One region of the Micromonospora sp. NPDC005087 genome, then DNA from elsewhere that is predicted to be linked to it. Evidence: riboswitches for the same ligand, from Rfam matches in the RefSeq annotation. Region 1 holds a riboswitch; the other holds the start of a gene.

Region 1 (7,164 bases):
TAGATGCGCCGGCTGGCGTTCGGGTCGCCGCCGAAGACCTCGGTCTCGATCTCGTCGATGTCGTTCTCCAACCCGGCCACCACCGGTGCGTACCCGTCGACCACCTGGTCGAGGATCGCGTACAGGATCACCTCCGGGCCCTGGGCGAGCATCTGCGCGTCCGCCTCCAGCCGCCGCCGCACCGCGGCCAGGTCCGGTGCCTCACCGTGCCGGACGGTGACCACGAACCCGGGCCCGATGAACAGGTGCAGCTCGGAGAACTCGACCTCTTCCCGCAGGTCGTCGTAACGGGCGGCGCGCAGCACCACGAAGAGCGTGTGCCCGTACCGTTCCAGCTTGGGCCGTTGGTGGGCGTTGATCGCGTCCTCCACCGCCAGGTCGTGCAGCCGGAACTCCCGGGCCAGCGAGGTGATCTGGTCGATGTCGGGCCGGTACAACCCGATCCAGGCCATCGCGTCGCTCTGCTCCTGCAGGCAGCGGTACGTCTCGGCGAGGCCGCCCGGCGACGCGAACCGGTGCCCGCGGATGTAGACGGCACTGTCCACCAGGCCGCCGGTGGGCGGCGTGGGCGGCTCTACCCGCGGCGGCTGGCCGACGCGGACCTCGTGCTCGTCGAGCCGGCGGCCGAAGCCACCGCCCGGGCGGAACCGACGGCCGCCGACCATGACCCGCTCCCTCCCCGGACGCACCAACCGGCGACTGCCCGAACCGCCCGGGGCATGTTCGGGGCGGGACGCCGGGAGGCGCTGCTTCCCCCGTGACCACGACCCGAAACCCCGCGACGCGCCGTCCGCCCGGGTGCCCGGGCGGGCGAGTTCCCCGCACTGGCGGACTGGCCCGGGTCCGCTGGCGGATACTCGCGGTGACCGTGGGCGGACGACGGGGGAAGCGCCGATGGAGGTCGACAGGCGCGCCGGCCGCCGGGCCGGTCGACTGCGGGCCTGGCTGATCGACGGCGGTTCGGAGCAGGCGGCGCAGCGGCACGGCCCGCACGGGCGCCCGCCGGAACATCGCCACCACTCGTGGTGGAAGGTGATGTGCCTGACCGGCGTCGACTACTTCTCGACGCTCGGCTACCAACCGGGCATCGCCGCGCTGGCCGCCGGCGCGCTCTCCCCGGTGGCGACCCTGGTGCTGGTGCTGGTGACCCTGCTGGGTGCGCTGCCGGTCTACCGGCGGGTGGCGGTGGAGAGCCCGCACGGCGAGGGCTCCATCGCGATGCTGGTACGCCTGCTGAGCTACTGGCCGGGCAAGCTGTTCGTGCTGGTGCTGCTCGGTTTCGCGGCCACCGACTTCATCATCACCATCACCCTCTCGGCGGCCGACGCGACCGCGCACATCGACGAGAACCCGTTCTGGCCCAGCGCGCTCAGGGGACACGAGGTCCTGGTCACGCTGCTGCTGGTGGCGCTGCTCGGCGCGGTGTTCCTCAAGGGGTTCGGTGAGGCCATCGGGATCGCCGTCGTCCTGGTCGCGGTCTACCTGGCACTGAACGCGGTGGTGATCGCCGACGGTCTGTGGCGGGTGGTGACGCACCCGAGCGCGGTCGCGGACTGGACCAGCGCGCTGACCACCAGCCACGGGGATCCCCTGCTGGTGATCGGGTTCTCGCTGCTGGTGTTCCCGAAGTTGGCGCTGGGCCTGTCCGGCTTCGAGACCGGGGTGGCGGTCATGCCGCACATCCGCGGGGACCGGCGGGACTCGGAGGACCGCCCGCTGGGCCGCATCCGCGGCGCCCGCCGGCTGCTCACCACCGCGGCCGCGATCATGAGTGTCTTCCTGATCACCAGCAGCGTGACCACCGCCGTCCTGATCCCGCCCGAGGCGTTCCAGCCGGGCGGGCCGGCGAACGGCCGGGCGCTGTCCTACCTGGCGCACGAGAACCTCGGTGAGGTGTTCGGCACGGTCTACGACCTGTCCACCATCGGCATCCTCTGGTTCGCGGGGGCCTCGGCGATGGCCGGGCTGCTCAACCTCGTACCCCGCTACCTGCCCCGCTACGGCATGGCGCCGACCTGGGCCCGGGCCGTACGGCCACTGGTGCTGGTCTTCACCGGGGTGGCGTTTCTGATCACGGTCGCCTTCGGGGCGAGCGTGGACGCGCAGGGCGGCGCGTACGCCACCGGGGTCCTGGTGTTGATCACCTCGGCGGCGACGGCGGTGACCCTCGCGGCGCGGCGGCGGCGCCAGCGTGGCCGGACGGTCGCGTTCGGGATCATCGCGATCGCCTTCGTCTACACCACCGCGGCGAACGTGGTGGAACGTCCCGACGGCGTGAAGATCGCGGCCTGCTTCATCGGCGGGATGATCGTGGTGTCGCTGCTGTCCCGGTTGTTCCGCGCCTTCGAGTTGCGGGTCGACCGGGTGGAGCTGGACGCCGAGGCCACCCGGTTGATCGACGAGTGCAGCGGGCGCCGCGTCCGCCTCATCGCGCACGAGCCGGCCACCCGGGACCGTGCGGAGTACCGCGACAAGCTCGCCCAGACCGTGGCGGACAACGACTTCCCGGCCGACAGCGCGGTGATCTTCGTCGAGGTGACGGTGACCGACCCGTCGGACTTCGAGACCGAGCTGCTGATCCGTGGCAGCGTGGAGCACGACCGGTACCCGGTGCTGAGCCTCGCCAGTTCCGCGGTGCCCAGCGCGGTGGCCGCCCTGCTGCTGGATATCCGCGACCGGGCGGGGCGGTGCCCGCACATCTACTTCGAGTGGACCGAGGGCAACCCGGGCGGCAACTTGCTGCGCTACCTGGCGTTCGGCCACGGCGAGATCGCCCCGGTCACCCGGGAGATCCTGCGCCGCCAGGAACCCGACCCGCGCCGCCGTCCGCACGTGCACGCCAGCTGACCTGCCGACCGGACGCCAGTCGCGGACGGTGAGCGTGGTCATAACGACTGGACGATCCGCCTCCCCGGGCTGCTAGCCTCGGCGCAGGTCATGAGCGCCAGCGCGAAGCCCCGGCTCGCTGGCCGGCAACCCTCCTCCGCGGTGGGGTGCCCCGGGTGAAGACCAGGCACCGGCACGACGTCGGTGCAAGCGTGGCCTGGCACCCAGGTCAGCACAGACCCGGGAGAGCCATGCGCATCCTCAGCACCACACCATCAGCCGACGCCGCGGATTCCCGCACCGGCTGGCCGACACCGGCACTGACCCGCAGGCGGCACGTGGACCTGATGCGGGTGTGCAGCGCCGCCTGTCGCGGCCGCGCGTACTAGCGCACCCCTTCCCGAACCCATCCCAGCGGTACGCCCACCGGGCGCACCGTCGGCGGCGCACATCTGCGTCCGCCGCTGCGCAAACTTCGGAGACACCTGTGCGATTCCTTCCTGCCCTGACCCGCGCCGCGGCCCTCGGCGCGTCCACGATCCTGGCCGCCACCGCGCTCACCGCGTGCGGCGACGACACCTCGTCCGACGCCGCCGCCAACCCGTACGGTCTGGCGCAGCCGGGCGTGCTGCGCGCCGGCACGCTGACCGACGCGCCACCGAACGTGTACCTCAAGGACGGCAAGTTCACCGGCTTCGACAACGACCTGCTGACCGCAGTGGCCAGCAAGCTCGGCCTGAAGGTGGAGTTCGTCGGCACCGACTTCTCCGCGCTGCTCTCCCAGGTCAACAACCACAAGTTCGACGTCGGCAGCTCCTCGATCACCATCACCGAGGCGCGCAAGAAGACGGTCGACTTCGGCAACGGCTACGACTTCGGCTACTTCGGCCTGGACGTGCCGGCCGGCTCGCCGATCACCGGCTTCGACCAGCTCGCCGGCAAGCGGGTCGTGGTGGTGCAGGGCACCGTCCAGGACGACTACGCCACCGGCGAGCAGCTCAACCCGGTCCGGGTGCCGGACTACAACGGCGCGATCAACCAGCTCAAGGCGGGCACCGCCGACGCGTGGATCGCCCCGGCCGAGATCGGCGAGACGTCGGCGGCCGACAGCAACGGCAAGATCACTGTGGCGGCCAAGCAGCTCAGCCCGGCACCGACCGCGTACGCCGTCGCCAAGGGCGGCGACAAACTGCGGGAGGCGCTGAACAAGGGCCTCGACGAGGTGATCGCGGACGGCACCTGGAGCCGGTTGCAGGCGCAGTACTACCCGGGTCGGCCCGTACCGGCGGACTTCCGCCCGGGCAGCGGCACGGTGACCGTGCCGGCCGCACCGTCGGCGTCGGCGTCGGCGTCGGCGTCGGCGTCGGCGTCGGCGTCGGCCGCGTCCTGAGACACCCGGTGACGAGCGAGCGGGGCGGTAGGAGAGGCGACCAATGGATCCGTTGAGCACCCTGTGGGAGACCTTCTTCGACTGGGACGCGATGCGCGAGGCGCTGCCCGAGATGCTGACCGTCGGGTTGCCCAACACGCTGATCCTGGCGGTCTCCGCCGCCCTGCTCGGCTCGGTGCTGGGCCTGCTGCTGGCCGTCGCCGGCATCTCCCGCAGCCGGTGGCTGCGCTGGCCGGCGCGGGTCTACACCGACGTGTTCCGGGGGCTGCCGGCCGCGGCGACGATCCTGCTGATCGGCGTCGGGCTCGCGCCGCTGGGCATGCAGGTCTGGGGACCTGACCCCTACCCGCTGGGCATTCTGGCGCTGTCGCTGATCGCGGCGGCGTACATCGGGGAGATCTTCCGCTCCGGCATCCAGTCGGTGGAGGCCGCACAGTTGGAGGGAGCCCGGGCGCTCGGTTTCTCCTGGGGCGAGGCGATGCGGATGGTGATCATTCCGCAGGGCATCCGGCGGGTGCTCCCGGCCTGGGTGAACCAGCTCATCGCGCTGATCAAGGACTCCAGCCTCGTCTACTTCCTCGGCCTGGTGGCCAGCCAGCGGGAGCTGTTCCGGATCGGGCAGGACTACGCGGCCACCACCGGCAACGAGTCCGCGCTGCTGCTGGCCGGGCTCTGCTACCTGGCGCTGACCGTTCCGCTGACGCACGCGGTCAACTGGATCGACCGGCGGCTGCGCCACGGCCGGCCGGCCACCGCGCCGGCCGACGAGGACGACATCGAGTCGGCGCTGACCGGCGCGACGGAAGGGGACCGGCGATGACCGCCAGCACGACCACCTCGGTCAGCCTCGACGTACGCGACGTGCACCTCGCGTTCGGACCGAACCGGGTGCTGCGCGGCGTCGACCTGGCCGTGCCACGGGGCGCGACGGCCTGCGTGATCGGGCCGTCCGGGTCGGGCAAGTCCACTCTGCTGCGCACCATCAACCGGCTGATCGAGCCGGACCGCGGCGACGTGCTGCTGGACGGGCGCAGCGTGCTACGCGACGACCCGGACGCGCTGCGGCAGCGGGTGGGCATGGTCTTCCAGCAGTTCAACCTCTTCCCGCACATGAGCGTGGTGCGCAACGTCACCCTGGCGTTGCGCCGGCTGCGCAAGCTCGGGGAGGACGAGGCGGAGGCCGTCGCGCGGGCCCAGCTGGAGCTGGTGGGGCTGGCCGGCAAGGCCGACGCCCGGCCGGCGCAACTCTCCGGCGGCCAGCAGCAGCGGGTGGCGATCGCCCGGGCGCTGGCCCTGCGGCCGGAGGTGATGCTCTTCGACGAGGCCACCTCGGCGCTCGACCCGGAGCTGGTCAAGGGGGTGCTCGGGGTGATGGCCGACCTGTCCGCCGGGGGCATGACCATGGTGGTGGTCACCCACGAAATGGGCTTCGCCCGGCAGGTCGCCGACACCGTGGCCTTCATGGACCGGGGCGTGGTGCTGGAGTCGGGGCCGCCGGAGGCGATCTTCGAGCGGGCCGAGCATCCCCGGCTGCGCCGGTTCCTCGCCCAGGTGCTCTGAACCGTTAGGAAGGGGCCCTTCCTATACACGAGGCGTTAACAAGGTGCCCTTCCTTCGCGTCAGGCGGCCTGGCGGCGCAGGTGTGCGGCGAACGCCTTCAGGTCGCCGAGCAGCACCAGGATGGCGTTGCGGTAGGCGACCGACGCCCACAGGTGCAGCTCCTCGTCGTCCAGCCCGCCGAAAGCCAGCGACAACGCCTTGCGGTGACGCCGGTCGAGCACCTTGTGCGGGCGGGCGAGCAGGTCACCCTCCCGGCGCAGGACCTGCAGGTAGGCGGCCACCGCCTCCTGGTAGTGCCGGCCGGCCACCCGCTTTAACAGGGTGAACTCGAAGACGTTCAACGCCGCCTCGGATTCCCAGTAGGCGTCGTCCCGCTCCGGCGCGCTGGCGACGTGCCGGCCCATCGCGTGCCGGGCCTCGTAGAGCAGCAGCACGCCCCGGCCGGTGGTGCTCAGCGGCCGGCGTGGCGCCGGCAGCCGCAGCGTGCGCACCGGCGCCGCACCGGTCAGGTCCAGCGCGCCGGAGTACGACGGCATCCGCTGCGCCCCCGGTGCCGGCTCCGGCACCAGGCAGGCCCGCTCCTGATACGCCACCCGTCCGCCGGTTGGCAGCGCGCGTACCGCCGCGGCGTGCAGCTCGGCCAGCGGTCGGTCGTCCGGGGTCCGGCCCGGCGGGAGGGTGAGGACGAGACCCTTGGCACCGGGCACCGGCACGCCCAGGACGCAGGAGTTGCGCAGGAACGCCCAGGTCGCCGCCGCCGCACGGACCCCGCTCGCGACGGCCTGCGCGTCGGCCCGCCAGTCCTGGGCGATCCGCAGCCGCTGCTGGAGGTCCGCCGTCGCGGCGGCGTCGTGCGGGTACAGCTGCCGGATCGACCGGGGCAGCGACTCGAGGCGCAGATCCAGCGGGTCGCCGCTCGGTGCGGGCACGGCGTGCCGCGAGCAGTCGGCGTCGGTGTGCGGGTCGCCGGTGACCGCGTGGCAGTCGGCGAGCCAGCTCCCCCCGGGCTGGCCAACCGGCCGGGCGAACGCCAGGTGGGGCAGCCGGCCGGTGCGTAGCACCGTCTCGTAGTGCGGTCGGGTGCGGGCGGTCCGCATCAGGTCCAGTGGCAGCACGGGCGACAGCGCCAGCACCGCTTCGAAGATGGCAGTGCGGGCAGGCCGGGCCGCCGGGGTCGCGCACCCGGTAGCGGCGCAGATGGTCGACGCCGGGCTGCTCCCACTGCACCCCGATGACGCCGTCACCCTGCGCCATCAGGTAGAGGAATTCTGTGCCGCCGCGCTCCCGGGTGACCGAGGTCAGCTCGTCGAGGAACTCCCGTTCGGTGACCACCCGCAGGTCGGCCTCCGTCCCCCCGCTGGTCATGAGCACCCCCTCGCGGGCCGAAC
Region 2 (7,164 bases), on a different contig from region 1:
GGTGGGCGGCAGATCCCGCCGGCCGGTGCGCCCCGCCGCCTCGGTGAGCAGCCGCCGCGCCAGCGGGTGGGCGCAGAACAGCCCGTCCCGTACGCCGATCCGGTGGTCCGCGGCCAGCCGCGCGGCCACCTCGGCCGAGTCCCACCCGGCGACCACGAACGAGACGATGCCGACGCGGGGCGCGTCCGGGCCGAAGGTGCGCAGCTCCACCACGTGCGGCAGGGCGGCGATGCCGGTCCGCAGCCGGGTCAGCAACGCCTGCTCGCTGGCGGCCAGCGTCGCCTGGTCCGCCCCGGCCAGCGCCGCGCACACCGCGGCCAGCGCCACCGCACCGAGCAGGTTCGGCGTGCCGCCCTCGTGCCGGGCCGGGCCGGTCGCCCAGGTCACGTCGTGCGTGGCCGGCCCGACGTGGCTGGTGGCGCCGCCGCCGGCCAGGTACGGCGGAGCGGCGTCCAGCCAGTCCGCCCGGCCGACCAGCACGCCCGCGCCGAACGGCGCGTACAGCTTGTGGCCGGAGACGGCCAGGTAGTCCACGTCGAGCGCGAGAAGGTCGACCGGTGCGTGCGGGGCGAGCTGTGCGGCGTCGAGGACGATCCGTGCCCCATGCCGGTGGGCGACCCGGGCGAGCTCGGCGACCGGCCAGCGCTCGCCGGTCACGTTGCTCGCCCCGGTCACCGCGACCAGCACCGGCAGCGCCGGGTTGCTGTCCCGGCGCAGCTCGGCGAGGGCGGCGGCGAGGGCGCGTACCGCCTCGGCGGGCTCGGTGGGCACCGGCAGCCGTACCGAGCCACGCGGCCAGGGCAGCAGGTTGGCGTGGTGCTCTCCGGCGAAGGTGACCACCGTCGTGCCGGCGGGCACCGCCCGCGCCAGCAGGTTCAGCGCATCCGTGGTGTTGCGGGTGAAGATCACGTGGTCGTCGGCGCGGGCGCCGAAGAAGTCGCCCACCGTCTGCCGGGCCCGCTCGTAGGCCAGCGTGCAGCGCCGGGACAGCGCTCCCGCGCCCCGGTGCACGCTCGCGTACCAGGGCAGCAGCTCGGACACCGCGTCGGCGGCGGCCCGCGCACACGGCGCGGTGGCCGCGTAGTCGAGGTTGATCTCGCCCGGTACGCCGAGCACGTCGAGCGGCCGCGACGGGGCCGGCGCGGGCGTGCTGCCGGACCGGGTGGGCAGCGAGGGTACGAGGGTGACGGACACGCCGGAACCTCCGGGGTCAGGGACCCCGGGTGCGATGTCGGGACGGGGTCCGCGCTTGCCCAGCACACCGATCGGGCTGGGCCCGGTCATCACCCGGGGCACCCCACCGCGAACTCGACGAGGGTTGCCGGCCAGCAAGCCGGGGCTTGACGCTGGCGCTCGTGACCTGCCGGCAGCATAGCGGCTGCCGATGGGCCCGGACCAGCCGGCGGCGGATGGCTACGCTGACCGCATGGCCGACACCCCGCCCGGTGCACCCCTGCCGTCGCCGCCCGCGCCCGCAGCCCCGTCCGCCGGCGCGGCGCCCCGGATGCCGCTGCGCCGACTGGGGTGGCGGCGGTTCCTGGTGCTGGCGGGGGTGGTGCTGTTCATCGCGGGGTGCGCGGTGTTCATGGTCTTCACGCTCGGCCAGTCGCTCGGCGTACGGGCGCTGCTGATCGGGGTGGTCGCCGCCATCCTGCCGGTGCCGGTGCTGGTCGCCTGCTTCCTCTGGCTCGACCGATACGAGCCGGAGCCGCTGAAGTACCTGATCTTCTGTTTCGCCTGGGGGGCGTTCGTCTCCACCGCCGCATCGCTCACCGTGAATGAGTTCGCCGCCGCGCGGTTCGCCGACTGGGGGCTGCCGTCCGCGCTCACCGGTGTGCTGGTGGCGCCGTTCATCGAGGAGCTGACCAAGGCCCTCGGCCCGATCCTGCTGCTGGTGTTCCGTCGCCGGGAGTGGTCCGGGATCACCGACGGCCTGGTCTACTGCGGGCTCTCCGCGGTCGGCTTCGCCATGGTGGAGAACATCCTCTACCTGGGCGGGTACGGCTATGCGGCCGGCGCCGACCGGTACGGCCCGGCGACCGGCACTCAACAGGTCATCGCCATCTTCATCGTCCGGATCCTGCTGTTCGGGTTCGCCCATCCGCTGTTCACCTCGATGACCGGTGTGGGGCTCGGTGTCGCGGCCCGTACCGCCGACCGGCGCGTGCGGGTGCTCGCCCCGGTCGCGGGTCTGCTGCTGGCGATGATGCTGCACGGCACCTGGAACCTGCTGCCGACGCTCACCCAGGCCACCGGGGAGGCGGTGATCATGCTGTACGGCTTCCTGGGCCTGATGGTGCCGATCTTCTTCGGCATGGTGGGGCTGGCGGTGTGGCTGCGCGCGTGGGAGGGACGGCTCACCGAGCGCACGTTGCCGGATTACGTGCGCGCCGGCTGGCTGAGCCCACCCGAGGTGGCCGCGCTGAGCAGCCTCGGTCGCCGGCACGCGGCCCGCAGTTGGGCGCGTCGGGTGGCGGGGGACGCCGGGGTGCGGGCGATGCGTGGGTACCAGTTCGCCGCCACCCGGCTGGCCCTGCTGCGCGACGGGTCGCTGCGCGGCCTGGATCGCAAGCCCGCTGACCGGGAACGGACGGCCACCGAGGAGCGGGAGCTGCTGGAGGCGATCAGCGCGTACCGGTCGTTCTTCGTGGGGCGGGACCCGCAGGCCCCGACCGGAGTCTGGGACGGCAGTCGCTACCACCTGCGCTTCCCGGACGGCTCGCAGCGTCCGGTGGCCGCGCCGGAGGAGCCGGTGGTGCCGATCCCGGTGGTGCTGGCCGCGCCGCCGCCTCCGCTGGGGTATGCCCCGCCCGGCTGGTACGGCCCCCCACCGGCGGGGTCCTGGCCGTCCGGTCACCAGTGACGGCTGGCGGCCGGCTCAGGTCATCATGGTGGTGAGGAAGTCGCCGAGCCCCTGGGCCATCGCCACCAGCGCGGCCCCGATCGCCTTGAACATCTGCGCCGCGCCGTCCGGCCGGAACGCCATGAAGTAGATCAGGAACGCGACGCTGCCCCAGGCCAGCAGCTTCTTCACGAATACCGGCATCGTCCCTCCCCAGGGCCACGGTCGCCGGATGGCTTCCCGTAGCGGGGCCCGGCAAACGGCGTGGTGGCCGGGGAGGCGCGTCAGAGGTAGAGGCCGGTGGAGTCGTTCTCGATCCGTTCGGCGGCCACGGCGTGTACGTCCCGCTCCCGCAGCAGCACGTACCCGCGGCCGTGCAGCTCGACCTCGGAGCGGTCGTCCGGGTCGAAGAGCACCCGGTCGCCGGAGACGATGGCGCGGACGTTCGGCCCCACCCCGACGGCGGTGGCCCAGGCGAGGCGCTTGCCGACCGCGGCGGTCGCCGGGATGACGATGCCGGCGGTGGAGCGGCGCTCGCCCTCGCTGCCTTCCATCCGCACCAGCACGCGGTCGTGCAGGAGGCGGATCGGCAGGCCGGCGTCGAGATCCTGGTCGGCGGTCACGCCGCAGACGCTACCGTGTCGCCGACGGCCGGCCCGACGGTGGTTACGCCCGAGGCGACCGGGGCAATGTGTGGCGGAACTACCCTATGGTGTCGGGAGCGGACGTAAGCTGTCCGGCCTGTCGTTGTGGGCCGACCGGTTCTCTGCCAGGAGGTGCGCTTGAGCCGCTTCGAGCGGGTACGCGGGCGGCTCCGCCGCGCCTACCAGTCGGGACGGGAGTCGGTTCGCGGCGATCGGAGCGCGTCGAGCGACCGCGCGGAGCCTCGGGTGGCGTCCCCCGCCGTGCCCGGGCCGGCCGCGCCGCCGTCGGCCACGGTCGTCGGCGCGGAACCCCCGACGGACGTGCACAGCTCGACCGCCAGCCGCGACGACGCGGACGTCCCGCACGGGCTGCGGATCGCCGCCGCCTGGTGCTGGCGGCTGATCGTGATCGGGCTGGTGGCCTGGGCGCTGCTCCGGATCGTCGGCACCATCAAGATAGTGATCATCCCGCTGGCCATCGCCCTGCTGCTCTCGGCGTTGCTCGCACCGGCGGTGGGCTGGCTGCTGCGGGCGCGGCTGCCCCGGTCGCTGGCGACGGCGGTGGTGCTGGTCGGCGGCCTGGCGGGAGTGATCGGCACGCTGACCCTGGTGGTCAACGAGTTCATCAAGGGGGCGCCGGAGCTGAGCGAGAAGTCCTCGCAGGGCGTCCGGCAGATCCAGAACTGGCTGAAGACAGGTCCGCTGCACCTCTCCGACACCCAGCTCAACCGCTACATCGACGAGGCGCAGGATTGGATCAACTCCAACACCTCGGATCTCACCAGCGGGGCGCTGAGCACCGCGGCGACGCTGGCCGAGGTGCTGACCGGCACGCTGCTGGTGCTCTTCGCGACGTTCTTCTTCCTGCGCGACGGCAACCGGATCTGGCGCTTCCTGGTCCGGCTGCTGCCGGTGGCCGCCCGCTGGAAGGTCGATGACGCCGGCCGCGCCTCCTGGCACACGCTCGGCGCCTACGTCCGGGCGACCGTGCTGGTGGCCTTCATCGACGCGGTGGGCATCGGCATCTTCCTGGTCATCTTCGACGTCCCGTTCGCCTTCCCGCTGGCCGCGCTGGTCTTCCTCGGCGCGTTCATCCCGATCGTCGGCGCGGCGCTCTCCGGTGGCGTGGCGGTGCTGGTGGCGCTCGTCGACAGCGGCCCGGTCACCGCGTTGATCATCCTGGGCGCGGTGATCGGCGTGCAGCAGGTGGAGGGGCACGTCCTCCAGCCGCTGATCATGGGCCGGGCGGTGGCCATCCACCCGCTCGCGGTGATCATCGGTATCGCCGCCGGGGTGGTGCTCGCCGGGATCACCGGTGCGCTGGTGTCCGTGCCGCTGATCGCGGTGCTGAACACCGCGATCCGCCGGCTGGCCGCCCGGACGGTCCCGGACACCCCGCCCGACGCCGTCGTCGTCGCCGCGCAGGCTCCCTGACGCGGCGCGGGCGGTCAGGAGCCGGCGAGACGTTGCAGCGCGCCGCGGGCCACCTCAGGACGGGTCGTGTACCAGAACGGCGGCAGCGAGCGACGCAGGAACGGCCCGTAGCCGCGGGCGGTCTCCAACCGGGAGTCGAGCACCGCGACCACCCCCCGGTCACCGGTCGCCCGGATCAATCGACCCACCCCCTGCGCCAGCCGGACCGCCGCGATCGGCACGCTGACCGCCGCGAAACCCGAGCCGCCGCCCGCGTCCACGGCTGCCGCGCGCGCCGCCGCCAGCGGCTCGTCCGGCCGCGGAAAGGGCAGCCGGTCGATGACCACGAGCTGACAGGCGTCGCCCGGCACGTCCACCCCCTGCCAGAGCGACATCACCCCGAACAGGCAGCTGGAACGCTCCTCGCGGAACCGGCGGACCAGCAGCGGCAGCGCCTCCTCGCCCTGCAGCAGCACCGGCAGGTCGGTCCGCGCGCGCAGCAGCTCCGCCGCCTGCTGCGCGGCCCGCCGGGAGGAGAAGAGCCCGAGAGTACGACCACCGAGCGCCTCGACCAGCGCGAGCAGCTCCTCCCCGGCCGCCTCGGGAAGCCCGGAGACGCTGGGCCGGGGCAGGTGCGAAGCGACGTACAGGATGCCCTGCCGGGCGTAGTCGAACGGCGACCCCACATCCAGCGACCGCCAGCCCGGACCCTCCGTCGCCGGCACGACGGCGCCGGGTGCGGCGTCTCCGGCCAGCCGGCGGCCGGGCGTCTCGGCCGCCGGACGGCCCGGGCCGGTGCGGGCGGCCAGCGCGGCGGCGGCCGGGGACGGCGGTGCGGGCGGCGGCGCGTCCAGCCCGAGAGCGCGGGCCACCGTGTCGAACCGGCCGCCCAGCGCCAGGGTGGCGGAGGTGGCGACCACGGTGCGCTCGTCGTACAGGTGGGTGGCCAGGGTGCCGGCCACCGACAGCGGCGCGACCACCAGCGCCCGCCGGCTGCCGCTGTCGTTCTTCTCCACCCAGGCCACGTCGTGATCGGCCTCCTCCAGCAGCCGCTGCGCGGTCGTGGAGAGCTCGTCCAGCACCGCCTTGGCCTGCTGCTTGCGAACCGGGTCGGGATCGTCAGACTTGACGTCGCCGATCGCGTCCAGCGCGGCGCGGGTGGCCGCGTCGAGCAGCGTGCACGCCTCCCGCAGCGGCGTCGGCAGCCCGGCGGTGAGGCGCCCGGCGGGCGCCTCGGCCAGCCCGACCGCGAGGGCGTCACCGGCCGCGGTGAGCGCCTCGGCGGTCTCCGGCCGCAGCAGCGGGCGGGCCCGCCGGGTGGACCGGTCGATCAACTCCGGCACCAACTCCGCCTGGGCCGCGGAGGAGACCCGGTCGGCCAGCTCGTGTGCCTCGTCCACGATCAGCAGCTTGTGCGGCGGCACGATGTGCCGGTCGGCCAGCATGTCGACGGCGAGCAGGCTGTGGTTGGTCACCACGATGTCGGCCTCGCGGGCCCGGGCCCGGGACGCCTCGGCGAAGCACTCCGCCCCGAACGGGCACCGGGTCGCCCCGACGCACTCCCGGGCCGGCATCGACACCAACCGCCAGGCCTGGTCGTCGACGCCCGGGTCCAGTTCGTCCCGGTCGCCGGTGGCGGTCTTCTCGGCCCAGTCGCGCAGCCGCTCGATCTGCTTGCCCATCCGGCCCGCCTCGCCGAGCCACTTCGTGCCGCCGCCGCCCGGGCGGGTGGCCGGGGCGTCGAAGAGAGTGTCCTCCGGCTCCTCGGCGGTGGAGTTGTCCAGCCGGGCCAGGCAGAGGTAGTGGTGGCGGCCCTTGAGCACCGCGAAGGTGGGCCGGCGGCCGAGGAGCGGCTCGACCGCGTCGGCCATCCGGGGCAGGTCGTGGTCGACCAGCTGGGACTGCAACGCCAGGGTGGCGGTGGAGACCACCACCGGGCCGTCCACGGTGAGCGCCGGCGCGAGGTAGGCCAGCGACTTGCCGGTGCCGGTGCCCGCCTGGACGAGCAGGTGCTCGCCGCTGGTCACGCACTCCTCGATCGCGGTGGTCATCTCCTGCTGGCCGGGGCGTGCCGCGCCGCCGGGCACCGCGCCGACCGCCGCCGCGAGCAGCTCCGCCCCGCTGGGTCGGTTGCCCCGTCGCCGGCTCCCGGCACGGGCCGAGGGGGCGGCGGAACCGGTGGCGGTGCGGGGCGGAGTCACCGTGCGACGGTACCCGTCGCGGCCGACACGGGCTGAGCCCATCCGTCCGCGTGGCGCGGCGCCG

Evidence for each region. A riboswitch is a leader RNA that binds a small molecule or an ion and turns the genes downstream of it on or off. The one in region 1 is predicted to bind S-adenosylmethionine.
Region 2: linked by a shared signal. The riboswitch ahead of ACFYPS_RS12425 (aminotransferase class V-fold PLP-dependent enzyme) and the one ahead of ACFYPS_RS24445 (ABC transporter substrate-binding protein) in region 1 are both predicted to bind S-adenosylmethionine.

Annotation. Positions count from the first base shown of each region.
Region 1 covers NZ_JBIALB010000011.1:154,747-161,910, reverse strand. The annotation lists gene corA (magnesium/cobalt transporter CorA) at 1-665, opposite strand, end outside; gene ACFYPS_RS24450 (amino acid transporter) at 895-2,847, shown strand; SAM riboswitch class IV at 2,934-3,045, shown strand; gene ACFYPS_RS24445 (ABC transporter substrate-binding protein) at 3,314-4,216, shown strand; gene ACFYPS_RS24440 (amino acid ABC transporter permease) at 4,260-5,036, shown strand; gene ACFYPS_RS24435 (amino acid ABC transporter ATP-binding protein) at 5,033-5,776, shown strand; gene ACFYPS_RS24430 (hypothetical protein) at 5,836-6,909, opposite strand.
Region 2 covers NZ_JBIALB010000004.1:290,250-297,413, forward strand. The annotation lists gene ACFYPS_RS12425 (aminotransferase class V-fold PLP-dependent enzyme) at 1-1,170, opposite strand, end outside; SAM riboswitch class IV at 1,241-1,361, opposite strand; gene ACFYPS_RS12430 (PrsW family intramembrane metalloprotease) at 1,385-2,863, shown strand; gene ACFYPS_RS12435 (hypothetical protein) at 2,879-3,046, opposite strand; gene ACFYPS_RS12440 (co-chaperone GroES) at 3,127-3,465, opposite strand; gene ACFYPS_RS12445 (AI-2E family transporter) at 3,733-4,920, shown strand; gene ACFYPS_RS12450 (ATP-dependent DNA helicase) at 4,935-7,142, opposite strand.